2 regions of the Streptomyces sp. NPDC051987 genome follow, and region 2 is predicted to be linked to the other one. Evidence: riboswitches for the same ligand, from Rfam matches in the RefSeq annotation. Region 2 holds a riboswitch; the other holds the start of a gene.
What was found. Region 2 has a riboswitch for cyclic di-AMP ahead of AB0M11_RS07405 (transglycosylase family protein). Riboswitches for the same ligand answer to the same signal wherever they lie in the genome.

Region 1 (6,284 bases), on a different contig from region 2:
TTCCTCAATGCCTCCGAAACCGAAACCCCCGAGTCCGGCGAGCAGCCGCCGCACGCCCCCGGGGTGTCCGTCCGGCACACCCGGGCCAAGGGCGAGCCCCGGTTCCCGGACGGGCCCAGGGCCGATCCCGCCGGGTCGCACTTCGAGCGGCGGATCCGCAGCTTCCAGCCGCGGCGCAGCCGGGTCACCGCCGGGCAGGCCGACGCGCTGCAGCGGCTGTGGCCCAAGTGGGGCCTGGACATCGACGGGCAGCGGGTGATCGACCTCGGCGAGCTGTTCGGGAACGGCAACCCGGTGGTGCTGGAGATCGGGTTCGGGATGGGCGAGGCGACCGCGCAGATGGCCGTCGGCGACCCGGCCGTCAACATCCTCGCCGTCGACGTGCACACGCCCGGTCAGGGGAACCTGCTCAACCTCGCCGACCAGAACGGGCTGTCCAACGTCCGGGTCGGGAACGGCGACGCCATCATCCTGCTCCGGGAGATGCTGACGCCGGACTCGCTGGACGGGCTGCGCGTGTACTTCCCGGACCCGTGGCCCAAGAAGCGGCACCACAAACGGCGGCTGATCCAGGCCGAGTTCCTCGATCTCGCCGCGACCCGGCTGCGCCCCGGCGCGATCGTGCACTGCGCGACGGACTGGGAGCCGTACGCCGAGCAGATGCTCGACGTGCTGGGCGCCCACCCGGAGTTCGAGAACACGCAGGCCGACGGCGGTTTCGCGCCACGTCCGGCGCATCGGCCGCTGACCCGTTTCGAGGGCCAGGGGCTGGACAAGGGACATGTGGTGAACGATCTGCTCTTCCGCCGCGTACAGCACCGGGTGCGGCAGTGCGAGCAGCACCGTCGGGAGTCACCTCGTTAGGGTCGATGCCGTGGCCACCTTTCCGCCGCCGTACCCGCCGTATCCGCAGCACCCTCCACCCCGCTGGTGGCAGCGGCGCTGGGTGCGGTACGGGGCGCCGGGCACGCTGCTGGCCCTCTCCGGCCTGGTGATCCTCGCGCTGGTGCGGGAGCAGACGGGGACGGAGGGTTTCCTGGTCGGGCTCGGCCTCGCCGTCCTGCCGGTGCCGCTGCTCGTGGCCGCCTTCCGGTGGCTCGACCGGGTGCAGCCCGGTCCCTGGCGGAACCTGCTGTTCGCCTTCGCGTGGGGCGCCTGCGCGGCCGCGCTGATAGCCATCGTCGCCAACAGCTTCGCGACGAAGTGGATAGCGACGGCGACCGCGGATCCGAGCAGCGCGGACCGGCTCGGGGCGACCGTGATAGCGCCGGTGGTCGAGGAGTCGGCGAAGGCGGCGGCCGTGCTCCTCGTCTTCCTCTTCCGCAGACGGGACTTCACCGGGATCGTCGACGGGGTGGTGATAGCCGGGGTCACCGCCACCGGGTTCGCGTTCACCGAGAACATCCTCTACCTCGGCACGGCCTTCGGGACCGACCAGCTGACCGGTGACAGCGGGATCGCCTCCGTCACCGCCGCCACCTTCTTCGTGCGCATCGTGATGTCCCCGTTCGCGCACCCGCTCTTCACCGTCCTCACCGGCATCGGCTTCGGCATCGCCGCGCTCTCCGGGGAGCGGCAGCGGACGCGGCGGGTGCTGGTGCCGCTCGCCGGGCTGCTGCTGGCGATGAGCATGCACGCGTTCTGGAACGGGTCGTCGACGTTCGGCCAGTTCGGCTTCTTCGCCGTCTACACCATGTTCATGGTGCCGACGTTCGGACTGCTGACCTGGCTGGCCGTGTGGACGCGCCAGCGTGAGCTGCGCACCGTGCGGGAAGAGCTGCCGGCGTACGTCTACGCGGGGTGGCTGGGGGCGGCCGAGCCGTTCGTGCTCGGGTCGATGCGGGCGCGGCAGATGGCCCGGGAGTACGCCTCGTACCACTTCGGGAAGGCGGCGGGGAGGTCGGTCGCCGAGTACGAGGGGTACGCGACGACGCTGGCGCTGCTGCGGCGCCGGGGGCAGCGGGGGCGGGCGGGGGCCGACTTCGTGGTCCGGGAGCGGGAGCTGCTGGCGGAGCTGTGGGGCCGACGGGAGCTGGTGCGGCCGGCCCTGGAGTACGCGGCCCGGACGGCCGCGCCGGGCGGCTGGCCGGGGTACGCCGCTCACGTGCCGTCGCCTTACGGGGCGCCCGTCCCGGGGTGGCAGGGGGCGGCGGTGCCGTACCCGTCGTACAACCCGTACCGGAGCTAGCGCTCCGAGGCCGCGGAGGGTACGGCACCGCCGGGACGCGCCGTGGTGGCTGAGCGGTGTCGCGGCGCAGGAGAAGTCGCCGGCGGCCGCCGGGCGCGGGCCGTCAGGCGGAGGCTGTCGTCAGCTTGTTGAGGTCCTCGTCCGTCAAGGTCAGCTCTGCCACGCCCAGCAGCGGCGGGAGTTGGTCGAGGGTGCGGGCCGAGGCGATCGGGGCCGTGACGGTGGGCTGGGCCGCCAGCCAGGCCAGGGCGACCGTGGGGATCGGGGCCTCGTGGGCCGCGGCGACCTCGTCGAGGGCCGCCAGGACCTTCTGGCCGCGCTCCGACTCGGCGTACTGGGCGACCCGGCCCGCTCGCGCGCTGTCGACCGTCGTGCCGGGCCGGTACTTGCCGGTGAGGAAGCCGGACGCCAGGGCGAAGTAGGGGACGGCCGCGAGGCCGGTGCGGGAGGCCAGGTCCTGCAGCGGGCCCTCGTAGGTGTCGCGGGAGACCAGGTTGTAGTGGGGCTGGAGGGCGACGTAGCGGGCGAGGCCCTCGCGGTCGGAGAAGTCCAGGGACTCCTGGAGCCGCTCCGGCGTGATGTTGGACGCGGCGATGTGCCGGACCTTGCCCGCCCGCACCAGCTCGTCCAGCGCGCCGATGATCTCCTCGACCGGGACCTCGGGCTGGTCGAAGTGCGTGTAGTACAGGTCGACGCGGTCGGTGCCCAGACGGCGCAGGGACGCGTCGGCGGCGGCCTTGATGTTGGCGGCGGACAGGCCCGGGTACTCGGGGTGCTGGCTGACCTTGGTCGCGATGACGACGTCGTCGCGGTTGCCGCGCGCCTTGAGCCACTTGCCGATGATCGTCTCGGACTCGCCGCCCTTGTTGCCCTCGATCCACGCCGAGTACGAGTCGGCGGTGTCGACGAAGTTGCCGCCCGCGGCGGTGTAAGCGTCGAGCACGGCGAACGAGGCGGCCTCGTCGGCGGTCCAGCCGAAGACGTTACCGCCGAGGGCGAGCGGGAAGACCTCCAGGTCGGAGGCGCCGAGCTTGCGGAGGGATGCGGAAGAACCAGTCATGCCCCACTTCAACACGCGTCCCCGCACGCCCCATCCCGGCGCAACACGAAGTTCTTGTAAAGGCGTCGGTTCTTGCAAAGGCGTCGGGTCTTGTAGAGGTGTCGGGTCTTGTAAAGGTCTCGCGGCCCGTCCGGGTCAGGGGTTGAGGCCCTTGCCGCGCAGCCAGGCCATCGGGTCGATGGCGGTGGCCTGTCCGTTCGGGTGGACCTCCAGGTGGAGGTGGGGGCCGGTCACGTTGCCGGTGGCGCCGACGCGGCCGATGACGTCGCCGGTGGCGACCTTCTGGCCGACCTTCACGCCGATCGAGGACTGGTGGCAGAACCACAGCTCGGTGCCGTCGTCGAGGGTGATGATCGTGCGGTAGCCGTAGGCCCCGGCCCAGCCCGCCTCGGTGACCGTGCCGCTGTGCACGGCCTTGATCAGCGTGCCGGTGGGCGCGGCGAAGTCGAGGCCGGTGTGGTAGCCGGAGGACCACATGGAGCCGGCCTGGCCGAAGGTGCCGGTGAGCGTGTACGAGACGACCGGCAGCGTGTACTGCTTGGCCAGCTCGGCGAGGTGGGCCTGCTCGGCCTTCTGCTTCGCGGACGCCTCGGCCTTCTCCTTGGCGTCGGCGGCCTTCGCTGCGGCCGCCTTCTCCGCCTTGGCCTCGGCGGCGGCGAGCGCCTTGTCGGCGGCGGCGGCGGCCTTGGCGCCGGCCTTGGTGTCGAGCTGGCTCTGCTGCTGCGCGGCCTGGGCGATGATCCGGCTGCGCAGCGCTTCACCGGCGTCCGCGGAGGAGTCCGCGTCGGTGGCGGCCGCCGTGGTGACGCTGCTGAGGGCGGTCTGGACGGCCTGGTGACCGCTGTCCTCGCCCAGCAGGGAGCTGACGGAGGAGGGCAGGTCGGACAGGGAGATGGAGACCGGCGGCTTGCCGGTGTTCGCGCTGGCCATGCCGCCCGCGCCGACGGCAGCGATGACGCCGACGCCGAGAACCGTGGAGCTGCGGGCGAGGCCGCCGCCCTTCTGCTTGGTGACCCGGTGCCGGCCGCGGACCGCGGCGAGGGACTCCTCGGTGGGGTTCCACTCCTCGAAGGGGCCCTCGTCGGAGCGGTAGCCGCCGTAGCCGAAGGTGTCGGGTCGGCGCTGGCTGGGCACGAACGGGGCTGTGGGAGCAGGCGGGTTGGACGCCACGCGGGCGCACTCCTTTCCTTCCGCCGCCTACCGGGTTAGCTGACGGGTTCGGAGCAGGAAGGTCTCCTACGCGCGTATACCTGCCGTTTCGTACCCGGCGGTAGACGTGCGATTCACCCCAAGGTGGTGGTTCCCCGGTTCCCTTGCGGGATTCGGCGCGTGCGCACGGAGCCGTCTCGGGTGACGGCTGGGACGACCGCGCTGCGTTATCGAACGTTAATAGACCCGGCTATCAGTTTCCAAGCTGTTGGCCTTGATCATTAAGCTTTCAAAGCCTGGACTTACCTGCCATGACCGGTCAAAAACGGTCGAGTCGACGAGGCGCGCGGCTCGGCTCAGGAGTCCCACAGGTATCGGTGGTGACCACGTCCACGGAGCGCTGGATACGACTCAGGGCCGGAATCCGATGCATGCATCGGATTCCGGCCCTGGGCTTCAGTAGCGGGGACAGGATTTGAACCTGCGACCTCTGGGTTATGAGCCCAGCGAGCTACCGAGCTGCTCCACCCCGCGTCGGTGACACCAGCATACGCCATCCGAAGACCGGGAGTCGCACGGGTTAAACAAGCGGTGCAGGTTCCGGGCCGGCAGGCCCCCGATCGTGGCCGCGATCTCGTCGGGTGCCTCTTCGGCCATGCAATGCCCGGCGCGGGTCAGCTGGTGGTCCAGGTCCGGCGCCCAGGCCTTCCACACCCCGGGAGCGTCGTAGCCGAGCTGCGCGCCCCACACGCCGGCGCCGCCAGCGGAATGCTGACCCTGGGCCCGGTGGCGCGGTACCTGGCCGCGGGCCGGTGGGGGCTTGTCGCGCAGTTCCCCGCGCCCCTGAAGGGGCGCTGCCGCAACGTGCCCCGAAGGGGTGCTGGGTCCCCCCGGCCGAAGGCTGGGGGAGGAACTGTGCGAGCACCCCCAGGCACCCGCACCCGCAAAAGCACCGCGGCCCGCCCCTCCTCGATCTCCCCCCTCGGTCTCCCCCTCACCCGAGAAGATGCCCGTTCGGTGCCTTCGCCGGCGTCTCGTACTCCTCCAGGACCAGCACCGACACCCCCGCCTCGCGCAACGCCCCCGTCCCGTCGGCCGCCGTCACGAACGTGTCCGGCTCGCGCCAGGCGGTCACCACCCGCCGTACCCCGGCCCGCAGGATCAGCTCGGCGCAGGGGTGCGGACGGGAGGCGCGGCGGGTGCAGGGTTCGAGGCTGGTGTAGACCGTGGCGCCGGGCAGGCGGGGGTCGGCCGGGGGGATCTTGGCCAGGGCCGCCTCCTCCGCGTGGACCACGGGATCGCCGGCCTCCCGGGAGTGGCCGCGGGCCAGTTCCGTGCCGTCGGACGCGACCACCACCGCGCCGACGCTGAACGCGGTCGGGGAGGGCGGGCAGTCGGCCGCCAGTTCGCAGGCGAGCCGCAGCCAGTGGCGGTCGGCGGCGGACGGCACCGCGCCCGTGCCCGGGGCCGTGGGCTCGTACCGGGTCAGGACGACGTCCTCGATACGGCGGGTCTCCAGGAGCCGCAGCCGCCCGGCCTGGTAGCCGCCCGGCCCGAACAGGCGCGGGGCCTTCGGATCGCCGACGAAGAGCGGGGCCAGCACCAGCTGGAGCTCGTCGGCCAGGCCCTGCTGGAGGAGCTGGGTGTGGACCGTGCCGCCGCCCTCGACCATCAGGCGCCGGACGCCCCGCACGTCGTGCAGGTGCTCCAGGAGGCGCCGCCAGTCGAGCTCCGGGCCCAGGGACACGACGTCCGCCGCGACCCGGGCCCGCTCCGCGCCCTCGTCCGTCGTGTAGACGGCCTTCGCGCCGCCCGTGTGCCAGAACTTCGCCTCCGGGTCCAGTTCTCCGGTCGCGGTGACCGTGACCTTGAGGGGGTACTCCGGCC
Region 2 (6,284 bases):
CGTAGTCCTCGTGCGCGGCCCGGTACGCCGCCGCCAGCTCCGGATCGCTCTCCAGCCGCGCCGTCATCTCCTTCATCACGCCGTTGGCCTCAAGGGTGCCGATCGCCGAGGCCGCCTTGGGGCACGTCAGGTAGTACAGCGTCGGGAACGGCGTCCCGTCCGGCAGCCGCGGCGCGGTCTCCACGACGTCCGGCTGCCCGCACGGGCAGCGGTGCGCGATCGCCCGCAGCCCGCGCGGCGGCCGCCCGAGCTGCTGCTTGAAGGCCTCGACGTCCGCGTCGGTCGGCTCGGTGCGCGGGGTGGAGGGCGGAGGCGTGTGCATGACTGGTTCTACGTGGCTTTCTGTCGGTTCACTGATCGGACGCGTCGGACTTGTCGACGCCGTCCCAGACGTTCGCGTACCAGGGCCGGTCGGCCGCCCCCAGGTAGGCGTGCGCCTGCTTGGCGGCACCGGGGTCGATCACCACGAACCCGGTCTCCCCCGGCATCACATAATGCAGCCGCTCGCGGATCTGCTGCTCGGCGTACGCGTCGTCCTGCCACCGTGCCTTGAGGTCGCGCAGCTGCTCGACCCGCTGCCGGGCCTGCTCCTGCTGCCGTTCCAGGTCGGAGATCTCGGCGCGCTGGGAGACGTACTGCCGCATCGGATAGGCGAGCGCGACGACCATCGTGCACAGCACGATCGCGAGCAGCGCGGCACGGCCGGTGAGCCGGGAGCGGCGGGCCTGGCGCCTGGTCTGGGAGCGGTAGACCCTGGCCGCCGTCTGCTCGCCGAGCAGCTTGAGCCTGGTCGCGGTGGAGAACCGGTCCCGGTCCTTCACGGCCATGTCCCCGCCTCCCTGGTCGCCCTGGTACGTGCGTACGTCCCCGGACACGGTACGGGACCGGGTACGGGGACGTACGTACGACTGGCTAAGCCTTGACCGATTACCGGCTCGGCCGGCTCAGCCCTTGAAGCGGGGGAACGCGGAGCGGCCCGCGTACACCGCCGCGTCGTCGAGGATCTCCTCGATGCGCAGCAGCTGGTTGTACTTGGCGACGCGCTCGGAGCGGGCCGGGGCGCCGGTCTTGATCTGGCCGCAGTTGGTGGCGACGGCCAGGTCGGCGATGGTGACGTCCTCGGTCTCGCCGGAGCGGTGCGACATCATGCACTTGAAGCCGCTGCGCTGGGCCAGCTCGACGGCGTCCAGAGTCTCGGTCAGGGAACCGATCTGGTTCACCTTCACCAGCAGGGCGTTGGCGGTGCCCTCCTCGATGCCCCGGGCCAGGCGCTCCGGGTTGGTGACGAACAGGTCGTCGCCGACGAGCTGGACCTTGTCGCCGAGCTTGTCGGTGATGACCTTCCAGCCGGCCCAGTCGTCCTCGAACAGCGGGTCCTCGATGGAGACCAGCGGGTACGCGGCGACGAGCTCCTCGTAGTACTCGGTCATCTCGGCGGCCGAGCGGGACTTGCCCTCGAACTCGTACTTGCCGTCCTTGTAGAACTCGGACGCGGCGACGTCGAGCGCGAGCGCGATCTGCTCGCCGGGGACGTAACCGGCCTGCTTGATGGCCTCCAGAATGAGGTCCAGCGCGGCGCGGTTGGACTCCAGGTTCGGGGCGAAGCCGCCCTCGTCGCCGAGGCCGGTGGACAGGCCCTTGTTCTTCAGGACCTTCTTGAGGGTGTGGTAGACCTCGGCACCCCAGCGCAGCGCCTCGGAGAAGGACTCCGCGCCGATCGGGGCGATCATGAACTCCTGGATGTCGACATTGGAGTCCGCGTGCGAGCCGCCGTTGAGGATGTTCATCATCGGGACGGGCAGCAGGTGCGCGTTCGGGCCGCCGAGGTAGCGGAACAGCGGCAGGTCGGACGCCTCGGAGGCGGCGTGCGCGACGGCGAGGGAGACGCCGAGGATGGCGTTGGCGCCGAGCGAGCCCTTGTTGTCGGTGGCGTCCAGGTCGAACATGGCCTGGTCGATCAGGCGCTGCTCGGTGGCGTCGTAGCCGACCAGCTCCGGGCCGATCTGCTCGATGACGGCGAGGACGGCCTTCTCGACGCCCTTGCCCAGGTAGCGGTTGGGGTCGCCGTCACGGAGCTCGATGGCCTCGAAGGCGCCGGTGGAGGCGCCGGACGGGACGGCGGCACGACCCGTGCTGCCGTCGTCGAGGCCGACCTCGACCTCGACCGTGGGGTTGCCTCGGGAGTCCAGGATTTCCCGGGCTACGACGACGTCGATGGACGGCACGAGCATCTCCTTCTTGGGATGTGACGCTGGTTGTGCGGGGCGCACGTGGGCCTCGGCGGCCCTTGCTCAGCCTTGCGACTAGAGCCTAACCGTCCCGGGCCCGTCGGCCGGCACGACCGACCGGCCCGTGGACACACAGACGGTACTCATTGTTCACGTGCGGAACAAAGGGGGGGCCGATGAAGAACGGAAGAAGAGCGGACCAAGAAGGGGAACGGCGGGCCGACGGGGCGCCCGGACGGCTCGACGGCGGCAAAGAGAAACCCCGCTCCGGTGCGTACGGGGGGAGACGCACCGGAGCGGGGGGCTGTGGGGACGGGGGTGGTCCTCACGCGGTCTCCACTATGGGGACCACGGTTGTGCGGGAGCTGTGGCCCAGCTGGGCGCCGCCGAGTACGCGCGGCGCTGCGGGCGCGGCCCTTACTTCAGGTGGAGCTGCTGGCCCGGGTAGATGACGTCGGCGTCCTCGACGATGTCCTTGTTCAGCTTGAACAGCGCCTGCCAGCCACCCTTGACCTTGTGCTTCTCGGCGATCGAGCTGAGGGTGTCGCCCTTGACGACCTTGTACTCGCCGTCGCCCTTCTTGACCTTCTTGCCGGTCGGGGTGGTGACCGTCTTCTTGGCGGCCGGGCGCTCGGCGGAGCGGGAGGCGGCCTGGGTGTCGGTCGAGCGGCTGCCGGCGCTGCTGCTCGACGAGCTGGAGCTGCTGGAGCTGCCGCCGACGTAGGCGGCCCCGGACAGGCCCTTGCCGCAGACCGGCCAGGCGCCCTTGCCCTGGGCGGCGAGGACCTTCTCGGCGATCTGGATCTGCTGCGCCTTGGTGGCCTGGTTGGCCTGCGCGGCGTACTGCGTGCCGCCGTACGCGGCCCAGGTGGAGGCGGAGAACTGCAGACCGCCGTAGTAGCCGTTGCCGGTGTTGATGGCCCAGTTGCCACCCGACTCGCACTGGGCGACGGCGTCCCACTCGGAGGCGGTGGCCGCGGAGGCGCTGCCGGACGCCATCAGCGGAGCGGCCACGGCGACGCCGGTGACACCGGCGACGGCGATGGCGCGGACGGCCTTGGACGGACGGCGGTGCTTGCCCTTGCCGGAAAACAGCATGGATCGATCCCCTCACCGACGCCTGCGAGGTGAGCTGTCGGGTTCGGGCCGGTTGAGTTGCCCGGCCGCACACCCGTGTGTCGGTGCGCGGCTTCACCCCGAGCCGGATCGGCAGCCTCGACTGCCGGCCCCGGCACTTACCTTGGGTCCCCCGCTCCTGCCTACGGCGCTTGACGCGACGACTGTTCCCGGACGGCCGCTGGCAGGACTCGGCGTTGCGACAGCCGGGGCTCGTGGTGACGAGCGGCCTCGACCGTAAACAGGGCATCAGGTGAATTTCAAAGATGATCAGGGCTTCTGAGACTCATCCCACACTTTCGCCAAACCGGACATCAGACCCGAAACGGGACGTCAACTCTCGCTACTTTTCGCCCGGTTCGCCGCCGAGTTTCAGGGTCTGACCGGGGGCGATGGCGTTCGGGTCGGCACCGATGTCGGCCTTGTTCACGGCATAGAGCGCACGCCATCCGCCGTCGAGGTCAAGGGAGTCGGCGATGGAGGCGAGGGTGTCGCCCTCGCGGACGGTGTAGGTGTCGTCGTCCCGGGAGGCGTGCCGTCCGGAGGAGGTGGCACTCTGACCGTTCGTCACGTTCTCGTCCGCCGAGCCACCGCGATGCTTGCCACCGCCACTGACGGCACCCGTGTCGACCAGACTCCAAGAACCCCCGGTCTGCCACGAATTGTCCGAGTCGTCGGCCTCGGCCGTGACGGGATCCTCACCCGCCTTCGCGGTCCCGGAGTCGGAGCTGGAGCCGGAGTTCGAGCTGGAGGAATCCGACTTGTCGGTCTTGGCGGATTTGCTGGGGGTATCCGCCGTGGCGTCACCGCCCGCGCTCGCGCTCGGGGAGGGGGCTCCGGAGTCACTCCCGGAGACCGTGGCGCCCGGGGAGGAGCCGGAACCGGAGCCGGCGGAGGACGACGCGTCCGACAGCCCGGAGGACGAGTCCGACGAGTCGGAGGAAGCAGACGAATCACTCGACCCGCCGAGCCCCGTGTCCACGTTCACCGAGGCGTCGTCGGAGGAGAGCCCGGCGAGCAGGGCGCAGGTCCGCCAGGGCTTGGTGCCCTGGTCGGCGAGTATCTTCTCGGCGACCGAGATCTGCTGCGAACGGCTCGCCTGGTCCGGCGTCGCGGCGTACTCCGTCCCCCCGTACTTGTCCCAGTCGTCCAGGGAGATCTGGAGGCCGCCGTAGTAGCCGTTGCCGCTGTCGGCACTCCAGGAGCCGCCACTTTCGCACTCGGCCACCTGGTCCCAGGTGGAGCCGTCGGCCGCGTGGGCGCTCACCGCGCCGAGGAGCGGGATGGCGATGGCGGAGCCGGTCACCCCGGCCGCGACGAGGAGGGCCGGAGCCTGACGGGGGCGACGGTGACGACCGTTCCCGGAGAGCATGCGGAAACCTTTCGAGCGACAGCGGTGACCAGCGCGGCGGGTCCCGCAGGGGCGCCGCGCTGATGAGTGAACGTATCGACAGACGATCACTTGTCACAAGTTAATGCCGCGTAGATCACGTGAAGATCACAGAGTTGAGCGCTGATCACCTTTTGCCGAGGTGGGCCGGTACGGGCTCGGCGTGAACTCCACGGGGAGGGTGCGCAGTCCGCGCATGATGAGCCCGCCGCGCCACCGCAACTCGCTCTCGTCCACGGCGAGTCGCAGATCGGGGAGGCGGGTGAGCAGGCCGGCGAGCGCGGTCTGGCCCTCCAGGCGGGCGAGCGGGGCGCCCAGGCAGTAGTGGATGCCGTGGCCGTACCCGAGGTGCTGGTTGTCGCGCCGTGCGAGGTCGAGGGTGTCCGGCTCGGCGAACCGCTCCGGGTCCCGGTCCGCCGCGGCCAGGACGACCAGAACCGGGTCGCCGGACGCGATGCGCCGGCCGCCGATGGTGACGGGCTCGGTGGCGAACCGCCAGGTGGCCAGCTCCACCGGCCCGTCGTAGCGCAGCAGCTCCTCGACACCTGTCTCCAGCAGGCCGCGCTCGCCGGCTGCGAGGGAGTCCTGCAGCCGGACGCGCTGCTCGGGGTAGGTGAGCAGGGCGTACGTCCCGTTTCCGATCAGGTTGACGGTCGTCTCGAAACCCGCGAACAGCAGGATGAAGGCCATGGCCGCGGCCTCGTTCTCGGTGAGGTGCTCGCCGTGGTCCGAGGCCCGGATGAGCCCGGAGATGAGGTCCTCGCCGGGAGCGGCCTCGGCGGACAGCGCCTCCCGCTTGCGGTGGATCAGCTCGGCCAGATATCCGCGCATCTTCTTCACGGACCGCGCGACCCCGCCCCGCGGCCCTCCCGCCTGCCCTGCTTTCGTATGTCGCAGCATCATCCCCGCCCAGTCCCGGAAGTCGTCCTGGTCCTCGCGCGGAACGCCGAGCAGGTCGCAGATGGCGTAGATGGGGAGCGGAAAGGCGAACTCGTGGATGAGGTCGGCGGACCCGTCGGCCGCGAACCCGTCGATGAGCCGATCGGTCAGCTCCCGCACCCGCGGCGCGAACTCGGCCACCCGGCGTGGCGTGAACGCCTTGCTCACCAGCCGCCGCAGCCTGGTGTGGTCCGGCGGATCGATGTTCAGCAGGTGCGTCATCAACTCGGCCTTGCGCTCACCCGGGATGCCGGTCTTCCCCTTGGCGTGCGCGGGCTCGTCGTGATGCGCGGGGTTCTTGGAGAGCCTCGGGTCGGCGAGTGCCTGTTTCGCGTCGGTGTAGCGGGTGACCAGCCAGGCCTCCACCCCGCTGGGGAGAGTGGCGCGGTGGACGGGGGCGTTGTCGCGGAGCCAGGCGTAGGCGGGGTAGGGGTCCGTCGCGAACTCCCAGGTGAAGAGTTCGGGTGCGGCGGAGGTCACCTCTGCACCCCCTCCGCCGCCCGCACCGCGTCCCGGTAGGACCGGGCCGCCGCGCGCAGGGCCGCCTCCGGGTCGATGCCCTCCGCCTCGGCGTGGGCCGCCAGCGCGAGCAGTTCGTAGCCGATGCCCTG

Region 1: another riboswitch for cyclic di-AMP. It lies ahead of AB0M11_RS31810 (M23 family metallopeptidase); the one in region 2 lies ahead of AB0M11_RS07405 (transglycosylase family protein).

Annotation. Positions count from the first base shown of each region.
Region 1 covers NZ_JBFAXI010000082.1:14,169-20,452, reverse strand. Annotated here, with positions in the region: gene trmB (tRNA (guanosine(46)-N7)-methyltransferase TrmB) at 1-864, shown strand, start outside; gene AB0M11_RS31820 (PrsW family intramembrane metalloprotease) at 875-2,188, shown strand; gene AB0M11_RS31815 (aldo/keto reductase) at 2,292-3,248, opposite strand; gene AB0M11_RS31810 (M23 family metallopeptidase) at 3,384-4,418, opposite strand; cyclic di-AMP (ydaO/yuaA leader) riboswitch at 4,426-4,586, opposite strand; tRNA gene AB0M11_RS31805 (tRNA-Met) at 4,858-4,931, opposite strand; partial or broken gene AB0M11_RS31800 (alpha/beta hydrolase) at 4,998-5,144, opposite strand; gene AB0M11_RS31795 (dihydrofolate reductase family protein) at 5,392-6,284, opposite strand, start outside.
Region 2 covers NZ_JBFAXI010000009.1:230-6,513, forward strand. Annotated here, with positions in the region: gene AB0M11_RS07390 (DUF501 domain-containing protein) at 1-322, opposite strand, end outside; gene AB0M11_RS07395 (septum formation initiator family protein) at 351-827, opposite strand; gene eno (phosphopyruvate hydratase) at 945-2,231, opposite strand; gene AB0M11_RS07405 (transglycosylase family protein) at 2,646-3,326, opposite strand; cyclic di-AMP (ydaO/yuaA leader) riboswitch at 3,331-3,505, opposite strand; gene AB0M11_RS07410 (transglycosylase family protein) at 3,688-4,716, opposite strand; gene AB0M11_RS07415 (cytochrome P450) at 4,843-6,153, opposite strand; gene AB0M11_RS07420 (nucleoside triphosphate pyrophosphohydrolase) at 6,150-6,284, opposite strand, start outside.